2 regions of the Tepidibacillus fermentans genome follow, and region 2 is predicted to be linked to the other one. Evidence: predicted binding sites of a transcription regulator. Region 2 holds the regulator's gene; the other holds the start of a gene.
What was found. Region 2 encodes NrdR, which represses ribonucleotide reductase genes. Its sites were predicted from a motif close to AACACNATATATNGTGTT; they were not measured.
Positions count from the first base shown of each region.

Region 1: a site for NrdR is predicted at 2,030-2,047, ahead of EDD72_RS01500 (adenosylcobalamin-dependent ribonucleoside-diphosphate reductase). Genes of this name have one in related genera too.

Region 1 covers NZ_SMAB01000002.1:31,074-38,251, reverse strand. The annotation lists gene EDD72_RS01500 (adenosylcobalamin-dependent ribonucleoside-diphosphate reductase) at 1-1,989, opposite strand, end outside; gene dat (D-amino-acid transaminase) at 2,304-3,164, shown strand; gene gcvPB (aminomethyl-transferring glycine dehydrogenase subunit GcvPB) at 3,286-4,740, opposite strand; gene gcvPA (aminomethyl-transferring glycine dehydrogenase subunit GcvPA) at 4,737-6,083, opposite strand; gene gcvH (glycine cleavage system protein GcvH) at 6,089-6,481, opposite strand; gene gcvT (glycine cleavage system aminomethyltransferase GcvT) at 6,517-7,178, opposite strand, start outside.
Region 2 covers NZ_SMAB01000004.1:98,043-105,220, reverse strand. The annotation lists gene ytaF (sporulation membrane protein YtaF) at 1-112, shown strand, start outside; gene coaE (dephospho-CoA kinase) at 176-772, shown strand; gene EDD72_RS04035 (lytic transglycosylase domain-containing protein) at 778-1,347, shown strand; gene EDD72_RS04030 (glyceraldehyde-3-phosphate dehydrogenase) at 1,579-2,616, shown strand; gene EDD72_RS04025 (alpha/beta-type small acid-soluble spore protein) at 2,788-3,024, opposite strand; gene speD (adenosylmethionine decarboxylase) at 3,345-3,731, shown strand; gene nrdR (transcriptional regulator NrdR) at 3,979-4,434, shown strand; gene EDD72_RS13010 (IscA/HesB family protein) at 4,480-4,773, opposite strand; gene EDD72_RS04005 (replication initiation and membrane attachment family protein) at 4,944-6,410, shown strand; gene dnaI (primosomal protein DnaI) at 6,407-7,178, shown strand, end outside.

The DNA of each region.
Region 1 (7,178 bases), on a different contig from region 2:
TTTGGGCCTACGACGATAAACTTTTCCTGTGTTTTCATTTGCTTTTTGCGCTTCAACTTTGTCTTCTACTTTTCCTTTTTTCTTCTCAGTGGAAAGTACTTGAACATCACGACTACCATCACGATAGATCGTAACACCTTTACAACCTAATTCATAAGCATACTCATACAATTTCTTTGTATCTTCAATCGTAAAGTCGGCAGGGGCATTTGCTGTTTTGCTTATAGATGAATCAACCCATTTTTGGATCGCTGCTTGCACACGAATATGATCTTCTGCTGATAGTTCCATTGCACTGACAAAGTAATCGGGTAGTTTTTGTCCAGGGTGTTTTTCTAACCATTCTTTTGCGATAGGTACATATTGCTTGTCCAATCCTAAACGGCTTTGACGTACATATTCAAAAGCAAAGTACGGCTCAATACCTGTAGAAGTACCAACCATAGTACCAGTACTACCTGTTGGCGCTTGTGTCAGTACCGTTACGTTTCGCATTCCTTTTTCAGCAATTGCTTGTTTGACTTCATCATCAAATTGTTGAACGAATTTACTTTGAAGGAATTTTTCTGCATCAAACATTGGGAATGATCCTTTTTCAGCAGCAATTTCTGTCGATGCTAGATATGCACGTTTTGCTATAAACCCATACAATTGATCCAAGAATTTTAAAGATTCAGGACTACCGTAACGGATTTTTAATTGAATTAACATTTCTGCTAAGCCCATCGTTCCTAAACCAATCCGACGTTCATTCCGTTGATTCTCTTCATTTTCTTTAAAATGGTATGGAGTTGCGTCAATAACATTGTCTAAGAAACGAACGGAGATATCAACCGTTTCTCCAAGTCCCTCCCAATCCACTTGGCCATCTTTCACAAATTTTGAAAGGTTAATGGAAGAGAGGTTACATACACCCCACGCTGGTAATCCTTGTTCTGCGCAAGGGTTGGTACTAATAATGGGGTTAAAATACCAGCTGTTTGACATTTCATTATAGTGTTCCATAAAGACAACACCAGGTTCAGCCGATTTCCATGCAGATTCAATAATGGTGTGCCATATTTCCCTTGCTTTCATTTTTTTATATACTTTTACGGCTTTTCCAAGGTCTTTCCACTTTTTAAGATTACCATCCCAAACCTTATCATATTCTGGGTCTGTTGTATCTGGAAAAACAAGTTCCCAATCGAGATCTTGTTTTACAGCTTTCATAAAGTCATTACTAATGGCCACAGAAAGATTTGCATTAGTGATAAGTCCCATTTCTTGTTTTACCGTAATAAACTCAAGTAAATCTGGATGCCAATCATTTAACATGAGCATTAATGCTCCACGGCGCGACCCACCTTGTTCAATTAAACCAGTTGTGTAGCTAAATAATCCTCCCCAGGATACAGCTCCACTGGATGAACCATTAACACCTCTCACAACAGCTCGTCTTGGTCTTAAGGAAGATAGGTTAATTCCAACTCCCCCACCTCGTGACATAATTTCAGTCATTTGACTCAAGGTTTCCATAATACCGCCACGACTATCCTTAGGGGATGGAATCACATAACAGTTAAATAACGTTAACTCATCACTAGCACCTGCACCGGCTGCGATACGCCCACCGGGAACCAACTTCCAATCATCTAATACTTCACGGAATTTCTTAGTCCATTCTTCCCTTTTTTCTGGTTTTTCAACGGCTGCAATGGCTTTTGCTAATCGATCCCACATTTCTTCTGGGGTTAGTTCTAAAGGTTTGGTAATTTTCTCAATGACTGTATCTATAACTTGTCCATTTCGTAAGCCTACTTTAATGGTTTCCCCTTCAATAGAGATAACTTCCCCTACTTCTTTTTGTGGGTATTTTGGATCATCCTTAGTTAGAACCAACACCGTATCCCCAACATTTACCTCCTGATGCAACACATCTTTCAATGCGTAACGATCAAGGAAGATTTTCTCACTTAGTCCTTCTAAACGTGAAGAAGATTGATTCATTTAATTTGCCCCTCCTAATTCTATGTACCTTCAACCAGTTATAACTATATATTGCGATGTTTTAAATTATATACCACAACATATAGGTGTATCTAGTAACAAAAGAACTAAATAAATAGAAACATCGAGTAAAAAATAGGATTTAAGTTGTATTTTCTACCATTATCTTATTTTTTTAAAAATGCGATATCAGCGCATAATTATTTCTTATTTTGAAGGAATTTTCATAAATTTATCATTGTTTTTTTAAAAAAATAAAAATTAATCAAATTCCATACTCATCCATCTTATTTCATGTTACAATTGAAATCGAGATGATTTTTATAAACAAAAAGACTGGGGTGACGATAGTGATACTGATTAACGATCAATTCATAAAAAGGAATCAAGATACCCATATCGATATTGAAGACCGCGGTTATCAGTTTGGTGACGGGATCTATGAAGTGGTTCGTGTTTATCAAGGCAAAACTTTTCGTCTTGATGACCATCTAGATCGATTTGAACGTAGTGCAAAAGAAATTTTTATGGAATTACCTTTTTCTAAAACAGAGACAAAGTTAAAGATAACACAACTTATCGAAATGAACAACCTACAAGATGGAATTGTCTACTTTCAAGTAACAAGAGGTGTAGCTCCACGAACACATGCCTTTCCACAAAATGCAAAACCTGTGCTCACCGCATATACTAAAAAATCCCCTCGACCTATCGATCAATTTAAAAATGGAATTAAAGTTGTCACTGTGGAAGATATTCGCTGGCTTCGTTGTGATATCAAAAGTTTGAATTTGCTAGGTAACGTCCTTGCCAAACAATATGCTCATGAACACCAAGCCGAAGAAGCCATTCAAATTAGGGATAATACAGTTACTGAAGGAAGCTCATCTAATTTTTATATTGTAGAAAATGGTAAAATTTACACTCATCCTGCTGATCATTTTATATTAAGAGGAATTACACGAATAGTTGTTGAAGAAATTGCAAACAAATTAGGAATTCCTTTCATCGAAAAGTTATTTAGCGTGAAAGATGTTTATCGCGCAGATGAAGCATTTATTAGTAGTACTACAGCTGAAATAACCCCAGTTATTCAAGTAAATGATAAAGTGATTGGAAATGGTCCAGGTCCAATTGTACGTGCGATCCAAGAAGAATTTCAAAAGCTTATATAATGAAAACTACATAGCGACAACGGAGCAACGGTGGAAAAAACAAATCAAAGTTTAGAATAAAGTTTACTCATTTAAAAAGGCCACTGTATCAATCACAGTGACCTTTTTCTGATGAATTTTTTTATTTCTTATATCGTAGAATTGGGTTTCTTGCAGCAGTTGCTTCATCCAAACGACCTACAACGGTGTTATGAGGTGCTTCTAAAACTTTTTCTGGTTCATTTTCTGCTTCATGTGCAATTTGAATGAGTACATCGATAAATCGATCTAAGGTTTCTTTACTTTCCGTTTCGGTTGGTTCTATCATTAGGCATTCTTCAACAATTAGCGGGAAATAGATCGTCGGTGGATGAAAACCAAAATCTAATAAACGTTTGGCAATATCTAATGTACGTACTCCAAGTTTCTTTTGTCTTTTACCAGATAATACAAATTCATGTTTGCAATGCTGTTTAAATGGTAAATCGTAGTAATCTTGGAGTCTTCTCATCATATAGTTCGCATTGAGGACTGCATTCTCAGACACCGCTTTTAAACCATCCGGGCCCATTGTTCGAATATAGGTATACGCACGTACAAGAACACCAAAATTACCATAAAACGCCTTCACTCTACCTATGGATTGAGGTATGTCATAATCGAGATAGTATTGATCCCCTTCTTTTGCAACCAATGGTTTTGGCAAGAACGGTTCTAGAATCTTCTTAACCCCAACTGGACCTGAACCTGGACCGCCACCACCATGAGGAGTAGAGAACGTTTTATGGAGGTTTAGATGAACCACATCGAATCCCATATCCCCTGGACGAGCATAACCTAGGATAGCGTTTGCGTTAGCTCCATCATAATAAAGAAGTCCTCCAGCATCATGAACAATCTTGTCAATCTCTACAATATCTTTTTCAAATAATCCGAGGGTGTTGGGATTGGTTAACATTAAAGCAGCTGTATCGTTTCCCACAACCTTCTTTAACTCCTCAATATCTACATTGCCTTGAGCGTTGGACTTTACTGTAATGGTCTCAAATCCGGCTACAGTTGCGGATGCTGGGTTGGTCCCATGTGCTGAATCAGGAACAATCACTTTTTTCCGTTGAAAATCACCACGGCTTTCATGATAAGCGCGGATCAACATTAAGCCCGTCCATTCACCATGTGCACCAGCTGCAGGCTGTAATGTAACTTTATCCATGCCTGTAATCTTCTGAAGCATTTCTTGAAGATTATACATCATCTCCAAAGCTCCTTGGACCATTTCTACTGGTTGATAGGGATGTATATGAGCAAATCCAGGATAACGAGCTACATCCTCGTTTATTTTGGGATTATATTTCATTGTACAAGATCCTAAAGGATAAAACCCTGAATCGACTCCATGATTTCGATGTGATAATTCAGTATAATGGCGCATAAGGTCCAATTCAGACAATTCAGGGAATTCAGGAGGGTTTTCCCTGATTATTTCCTTAGGGATAAGTTGATCAATCGCTACTTCTGGAACGTCGAGTTCAGGTAAACTATATGAAACTCTGCCTGGTTGGCTTAATTCAAAAACGAGGGCTTTTTTCTTTCTCATAATAATCCCTCCAGTCTAGCAGCAAGTTCATCGATTTGTTCCTTTGTATTCATTTCCGTAACAGCAATTAGCATCGCATTTTTCAAATTAGGATAAGCTGAACTTAAATCATAGCCACCGATAATTCCGTATTTTAACAATTCTTGATTTACTTCAGAAACAGGTTTTGTTAGTTTAATTGTGAATTCATTAAAGAATGGCCCTTTAAATAAAGGTTCGATTCCTTTCACAGATGTTAAGACTTGATAAGCATAATGGGCTTTTTGCAGGTTCTGTTTTGCTACTTCTTGAATCCCTTGTTTACCCATAGCATTCATATACACAGCTGAGGCTAAAGCCATGAGTGCTTGATTCGAACAAATATTGGATGTTGCCTTTTCACGACGAATATGTTGCTCCCGAGCTTGCAAGGTAAGAACAAACCCACGATTTCCCTCATCATCGACAGTTTGACCGACGATACGCCCAGGCATTTTCCGAATCAATTTGTTGGTGGTTGCAAAAAATCCCACATGAGGACCGCCATAAGATACAGGTATACCCATGGGCTGATTGTCTCCTACCACAATATCCGCATGATATTCACCAGGAGATTTTAGAATTGGAAGAGCCATTGGATTAGCACTTACGATGAACAATACTTTTTTCTCATGAGTGATTTTTTCAATAGAATAAAGATCTTCGATAAGTCCAAAAAAGTTCGGGTACTGTACAATTACAGCTGCCGTTTGTTCATCAATCACATGTCGTAACTCTTCTAAATTTGTTAAACCTTCCTTAATACCCACCTCAACGATATCAAGATGATGTCCTTTTGCTGTTGTTTTGAGTACTTCTCTTGATTCTGGATGGACAGCATGAGAAACAACGATTTTATTACGACGGGTAGAGCCTGCAGCCATAGCTGCAGCCTCTGCTAATGATGTTGCTCCGTCGTACATCGATGAATTAGCTGCCTCCATCCCAGTTAATTCAGCAATTAATGTCTGAAATTCAAAGATCGCTTGTAGCTCTCCTTGACTGATTTCAGGCTGATAAGGGGTATATGCAGTATAAAATTCCGAACGTGAGATGACATGATTCACCACACTAGGAATGAAATGATGATATACTCCTGCTCCTAGAAAATTAGTATATTCATTTAGTGTTTTGTTTTTATTGGCTAATTGTTGCATATGTCGAGTTACTTCTAGCTCGGACATGGCTTTTGGGATGTTCAGATGGCCCTTAAAACGGACAGTTTCTGGGATATCGGCAAATAATTCCCCCACCGATTTAATCCCAATGGCTGTCAACATTTCTTGTTGATCTTGACCAGTATTTGGGATATATCGGAATTTCATAAAGATTATTCCTCCTCTTTTATGAAGGCGTCATATTCCTCTGCAGATAATAATTGATCTAATTCAGATGGATCACTAATTTCTACAACAACCATCCAACCTTTACCATATGGATCTTCATTGATCACTTCTGGTGCTTCCTCTAAGCTTTCATTGATTTCTACTACTTTACCAGTTACAGGGCAATACACATCAGAAACTGCTTTTACAGACTCAACAGAACCCATGGTCTCGTTAGCAGTTACTTCGTCGCCTACACCTGGAACCTCCACGAAAACGATATCACCTAGTGAGTTTTGGGCATAATCAGTGATCCCAATTCTTACTTTGTTATCTCCTAATACTTCTACCCACTCATGTTCTTTACTGTACTTCAAATCTTGTCTTAATTCGCTCATTTAACAAACCTCCCTAAAATTATGTACATATGGTCTTATTTACTCCTCTTATAAAAAGGAGTCTTTACAATTTGGGCTTTTATTTTCTTATTCCGAATCCCAACCCAAACTTCATTTCCTATTGTTGCATGTTCTGTTTTAATGAGAGCTAGTCCAAGGTTTTTCCTCAAGGTAGGAGATTGAGTGCCTGTCGTGATTTCACCTATTTGTTCATCACCAACATATACAGGATAATGGGAACGGGGTATTCCACGTTCAATCATCTCAATACCAACTAATTTTCTAGGAGTTCCCTGCTCTTTTTGCTGCAATAGTACATCTCTACCAATGAAGTCACCTTTATCCCACTTCACAAAAAAAGCAAGTCCTGCTTCAATAGGAGTGATGGTTGGGGAAAGCTCTTGCCCATATAAAGGTAATTTTGCTTCGAATCTCAATGTATCCCTAGCCCCTAGCCCGCAAGGAATAACACCATCATCTTTCCCAATCTCTAATATTATATCATAAAGTTTTACTGCGTCATCATTGGATAAATAGATTTCAAACCCATCTTCCCCCGTATATCCAGTTCGGGAAACCAATGCCTTGATACCTTTTAAATGGACATCTGGATGAAAAGAAAAAGATCCAATGGTAGATAAATCGATATCCGCAATTTTTTGTAATACTTTTTCGGCAAGTGGGCCTTGTAGGGCTA
Region 2 (7,178 bases):
TTTAATTGGTATAAAGATTGGATTTTGGTTTTCGGAAATCAGATGGTTGAAGAAATTTACTCTAATACCAGGGATTATTTTGATTTTAATGGGTTTTTATCGTTTTTTTTGATGAGGTTTAGATTGAAAAAAGTCAAATTTCTAATTTTTAAATTCTAATATTGGGGTGAGTCAATTGATTATTGGTTTAACTGGGGGAATAGGTAGTGGAAAAAGTACCGTAGCAAAGCTTTTCAGAAAATATGGGGTTCCCGTTGTTGATGTTGATTTGATTGCTCGCGAAGTTGTTGAACCGGGTAAGGAAGCATGGAGGAAAATAATCGAACATTTTGGAGAGAAAATTTTGTTACCGAATCAACAGATCGACCGCAAAAAATTAGGAAATATTATTTTTCAAGATGAAAAGGAAAGAAAAATTTTAAATGAAATCACTCACCCTATAATTATTCGAACAGCAATAGAAAATGCGAAGGAATTGGAGAAAAAGAACTCCTACGTAATTGTTGATATTCCATTATTATTTGAGTCAAAAAGAGAAAAGTTATTTGATCAAATCATTGTGGTTTATGTTCCTTTTGCCATTCAACTAAAGCGTTTAATGAAACGAGATCAAATTTCCAAAGAGGAAGCAATAAGAAAAATGAAGTCACAGATTGACTTAGAGGAAAAGAAAAAAAAGGCAGATATAGTTATCTATAATGATAAGGGGATCGAACAAACGGAAGAACAAGTAGTAAAAATTATAACGGATTGGCAAAGTAAGAGGTTTTAATTCAAATGTTACAATTAAAACGTTATAAAAAGCCGCTTTTTTTCTTTTTTTTATTATTCCTTGTCTTTCTTTCAATCAATTCTCGTACTGTTTGGAAGTTTATGTATCCGATTAAATACGAGAAGCAAATTAAGATCTATACTTCAAAGTTTCATGTCGATCCCTATTTGGTTTTGGCTATTATTCAAGTGGAAACACGTTTTCAGAAAGATAAGCATTCTCCAAAGGGTGCAGTAGGATTGATGCAAATTATGCCGGAAACGGCGAATTGGATCGCTAAAAGGGCGGAATTTCCCTCGGAAATGGTTCAAAATTTACACCAGCCTGAGAATAATATTGCATTTGGGAGTTGGTACTTATCCAAAATGAATCAACAGTTTAACGGTAATATTTATGCCACGATTGCAGCTTACAATGCTGGGCCAGGTAATGTTGAAAAATGGATTCAACAAGGTCTTTGGGATGGTTCTTTGGAACACTTGGATAGGATTCCATTTGGAGAAACCAGACATTATGTACAAAGAGTTTTACATTTTTATGATCGATATCAATGGATCTACAAATATGATTTTTAATCTTACATGATATTCTCGAAGCACTTCAGATTTTGAAGTGCTATTTTTTTTAAAAAAGTAATAAAATAATAATGTTTCGTTAATATAACACATTTATAAATAAAGAGGATTTTTTAGCGAAAATTATTTGTCCAAAAAATTATTTTTACCATCTTGTTGCAAAATATGTTATGCTGATTATAATGAATTATATAAATAGTATGTAATAAATATGGGGAGGAGAAACAAATAATGTCAATTAGAATGGCGATCAGTGGCTTTGGGAGAATCGGAAGGATGGTATTCCGACGTGCGATACAATTTCCAGAAATTCAGATTGTGGCAATCAATGCGAGTTATAAACCTGAAATTTTGGCGCATATGTTAAAATATGATACCGTTCACGGAAAGTTAGATGCTGAAATTGAAGCGACTAATGATTCGATTATTGTGAATGGAAGAGAAACCAAAATCATACCTGAGCGAAATCCAGAAAATTTACCTTGGAAAGAGATGGATATAGAAATTGTGATTGAATCAACGGGTAAACATCGAGATCGTGAAAGTGCTGGCAAACATTTAACTGCCGGTGCGCAAAAAGTAATCATTACAGCTCCAGCTAAAGGTGAAGATGTAACGATTGTAATGGGAGTAAACCAGGAAATCTATGATCATGAAAAACATCACATTATATCCAATGCGTCTTGTACAACCAATTGCTTAGCACCTGTTGCAAAAGTATTACATGACCATTTCATCATTAAAGAAGGGATGATGACCACTGTTCACTCCTATACTAATGACCAAAGAGTTCTTGATAATATGCATAAAGATTTAAGAAGAGCTAGAAGTGCAGGTCAAGCTATTATCCCAACAACTACCGGAGCAGCCAAAGCTGTCTCACTTGTCTTACCAGAATTAAAAGGTAAATTAAACGGAATTGCACTTCGTGTACCGACGCCTGATGTTTCAATTGTAGACCTAGTAGTAAATGTAAAAGAAGCAGTTACAGTTGAACAGGTCAATGAAGTATTGAAAAAAGCGAGTCAGGAAGAATTAAAGGGAATTCTTCAATACTGTGAAGAACCTTTAGTCTCTGCCGATTTTATTGGAAATGAGCATTCTTCGATTGTAGATGCGTTATCAACAATGGTTATTGGTGAACATCAGATTAAGGTTATGGCTTGGTATGATAATGAATGGGGTTATTCTTGTCGAGTCGTTGATTTAGCTCGATTCGTATCGAATTATCAAGTAAGTAAACAAGAAAACAAGGTATTATCTGCGTGAAGCCATAAATAATAGCGCTAGGGATATCCTTAGTGCTTTTTTACATAGGGTCGTTTCAGTTTAACATCTCATTTCTAACTTCTCACTTTTAATATTGGAGAGGCCGAGATATCTCGCCCTCTCCATATTTTTCTACCATATTTCCAAATGGTTAGAAAAAAGGATATTCAATTAAGCTTGAGGAAATGTTGTTCCTCCTGCAAGTTGTTGTTCAGCAATTTGGACTAAATGACGAGTAATGTGGCCCCCAATAGCACCGTTATCACGGGAAGCGATAAAGCCCATGTAACCATCTTGAGGTATTTGAATTCCTAATTGAGTAGCCATTTCAAATTTAAGTTGGTCTAAAGCTTGGTTAGCCTGTGGTACAAGTAATTGGTTGCTACTACGTTCTTGACCTTTTGCCATGATTGTCACCTCCTTTAGGTTTGTATTTGTAGTTTGTATTAAATTTTTAAAACAAATACAGGTAAGTCATTCCTGTTTTGCTAACTTCGCATATTTTCTCATCATGCTGAGATGTGAAAATACATAAAAAAAATTCTTGCAAAACTAGATTAAAACCAGTATACTGAAATTCGTGAAATTCATTACGTTTAAATAACTAAGGAACCAGTATCTACTTAAAGGGTTAGGACCTCATCGGACTAACTTGCCCCCGTGGTAGATGGCGTAGGTCCCGCATGCTTGAAAGGGCATGAAATTATTGATTCAAGGGGGATTGAATGATGGATACTATGGGACGTCACATTATTGCAGAATTATGGGGATGTAACGTCGAAAAACTAAACGATTTTAAATTTATTGAAAAAATGATGGTAGATGCAGCATTAGAAGCTGGTGCAGAAATTCGTGAAGTAGCTTTTCATAAATTTGCGCCAATGGGAGTAAGTGGAGTGGTGATTATATCTGAGTCCCACTTGACTATCCATAGTTTTCCAGAACATGGCTATGCAAGTATTGATGTTTATACTTGCGGCGATCGAATTGATCCAAAAGTTGCTGCAGATTACATTACCAAACAATTAGAAGCAAAGACACGTGAATCTGTTCAAGTGCCTCGAGGTATGGGTCCTGTCAAAATTGACCCAATGAAAGTAGAAACTTTTGCTTAATTTAAAATGGAGTCAAAAGGAAGGATATGAATCATATCCTTCCTTTTTTAGCGTAAAAGAAAGTATAAGATTTTGGGAACAATAGCTTAGCTCTCTTACAAAACATGACTTGTATGTTCTAACGCTACTCCTAATCTTACGGCTTTCCATGAATTATACAAACCTATTTTTAATTTACTTGACCATATTTACAAAGTAGGAGAAACTAATAATAGCGATAGTTAGAAAAATTGAGGTGAATAGGACTATGCGTTGTCCTTATTGTAATTATAATGGAACAAAAGTTTTAGACTCTAGACCGATTAATGACGGCAAATCGATACGAAGAAGACGGGAATGCGAATCCTGTGGCCGAAGATTTAATACGTATGAAGAAGTAGAGGAAACTCCAATCCTTGTGATCAAAAAAGATGGAAGTCGTGAAGAATTTAGTAGAGAAAAAATATTACGCGGGTTAATAAGAGCCTGTGAAAAGAGACCGGTTGGACTGGAAAAATTAGAAAGTATTGTTGCCGATATTGAGAGAGAATTAAGGAACGATTTGCGTTCCGAAGTGGAAAGTCAAAAAATTGGAGAAATGGTGATGGAACGTTTATATCACACTGACGAAATCGCTTATGTTCGATTTGCTTCTGTATATCGGCAATTTAAAGATATTAATGTCTTTTTAAAAGAAATTACAGAACTTTTGCGAAAATCATGATTTGAAAACAAAAAGCCCCTCTTCGAGGGGCATATCTCTTCTTTATTATGAACAAGTCGAACCATAAGTAGATCTTACTGTAAATCCACTTCCAAAACGGGAATCTTTGAAATCGATCTCTACTTCACCAATATTTTCTAATTCTTGGGCATTCACAACAACTTTAAAAAGACCTTGATCAAATACTTTATCTTCATCATTTGGCTCATCCAGAGCCAACCCTAAAGAGGGACCTCCTCAGCCAAAACCAGCAATATATACACGGATTGCTGCACTGCTTTCTTTCTCTTTAAGGATCTGTGCTAGCTTATCCTTAGCATTAGGTGTAACGGTTACCATCCTTAATCTCCTTTCCTAATCTCAAAAAAACAAGGTATAAGATAATAATTATTATAACTCATAAAAACATTATATATAGTTTAGTGCGATAGAGCAATAGATAGTTTCGTCCAATTTCAACTGATGGTATAATAAAAAAATGATCTGTTGAATATAAAGGGGATGAGATCATGCGATATACTTCTAATGAAATCACACCACAAGACCAATATCAAGTGAGAATGTTTGAATCGATTGAGATATCTCAAATCTCCTATCTTATTCATTTATATCAACCGATTATTGGACCTGAAGCTGTCAGTTTATATCTGACATTACGGAATCATTTGCCATTACAATATATAGGTGTTTCTTCACAACATCTCCATCGTCATTTAGCAAACCAATTATTTGTTCCCTTTCATGTTCTGATGAAAGCAAGGAAAACTTTAGAAGCTGTTGGTTTATTACGAACCAAGAAATACCAACATCAAGTTGAAGAAAAACAATTTATTGAATATATTCTTGTTCCACCATTAGACCCTGTGAATTTCTTCCAAAGTGACATTTTAAGTATTTTGTTATTAAATCGAATTGGGAAAAATGCATATCTAGAGCTGATGGAACAATTACTAACCTATGAAAAAACGACGATTCCATCTGAATATATTGAGAGCGAAATCACAAAATCTTTTGATGAGGTTTTTGATTCTATCTTATTCTCCGAGATTACAGTTAAACCTGGGTCAGAGGTAGATCAGTTAATTAAGCCTTATTCCCTAACTCCAGAGAAAGAATCAACGAGAAAACCAATTGTAATTAAAGACCAGTATTTAGATATTGAATTTATCAAAGGCATGATGAGCAACTTATTTCAAGTTGAGCAGATTTTTTCAAAAGAAAACATCCAACTCTTTCATGAACTTGCTTTTCTTTATCAATTATCGGAAATGGACATTATTCATTTACTACATGATCCCTATATTTATGACTCATCAGGAATGATTCAGGAAGAGCTTTTGCGAGAACGAGTCAAAGATCGATTACAGTTTGAACAAAAAGAAATGCTGATCATTGAAAAAGAAGGAATCTCTAGCTCACAAAGGGAAGGTCAGCCAATCAATCATGGTGATATAGAAAAAAGACATAAATGGATTTTGGAACATTATTCCCCAATTGAACTACTAAAGCAATACCAAGGCGGTGCGAAAATCCCTGAAGCGGATTTAGCTTTAGTCGAGGGGCTTGTTCGCGATTATCAATTACCTTTCCAGGTGGTAAATGTTTTAATCGAATATATCCTATTATCTAATCAATACAAATTACCGAAAAAATTAACAGAAAAGATTGCTGGTCATTGGAAAAGATTAAAGATCACAACTGTTGAAGAGGCATTACAAATTGCGAAAAAAGAGCATCAATTATATAGAGGATGGAAAGAAGGAAATAAGAAAGCAACAAATGGAACGACGAGAACGAATAGAGGAAGAAACACAGAAAAGAGAGAAAAAGTTCCAGATTACATTTTGAATCAGGAAAAGAATTATCATAGGGAATCAAGCGCGAAATCTTCGAAAGAAATAGATCCCAAAACGCAAGAAGAGATCGAAGAATTATTGAGAAAATTGGGAGAGACGGAGGAAGAAGTGAAAAAATGAACCGTTTAGGAGAAGTATTAAGTGAAATGCTCCCTCATCTACTGATTGATCAACAAAATTGGTTGCAATATTTTGAACATCATCCTGAATTACAAGGAATGATTGAACGTAATCAACTTACAAAAGATCAAATATTACCTGCTTTTAATCAGCTATATCAATATATTGAAGAAAAAAAACATTGTGAAATGTGTAAGGGACTAGACAATTGTCAAAACCTTCTAAAAGGGCATTATACACGTTTGAATTTTTCCTATGGACAAATTCAATCTAGTTTGACGAAATGTCATTATTTGATTCAACATCAAGAACAAATCTATAAAGAAAAATTGTTTCATAGTCAATATATTGCGAAGGATGTACTTAATGCTTCATTTAAAGATCTAGACAAAACTGTTGAAAGACAAGAGGTCATAAAAGCGTTATTGATGTTCATCGCTAATCTACAAGCAGGTAAGAAACAAAAAGGGATCTATCTCTATGGTCCATTAGGAGTAGGAAAAAGTCATCTAATGGCTGCAACAGCAAAACTACTAGCGGACAAAGGGATATCGACATTGATGATTTATGTTCCTGACTTTTTCCGGGAAATAAAAAACTCAATCCAAGATCAATCATTACATGAGAAAATGAAATTATTGAAAGAGATTGAGGTTCTAATCTTAGATGATATTGGGGCAGAAACGATCTCTCAATGGGAAAGAGATGAAATTCTGGGAGCAATTCTCCAAGCCAGAATGGTAAAAGGGTTGCATACTTTGTATACCT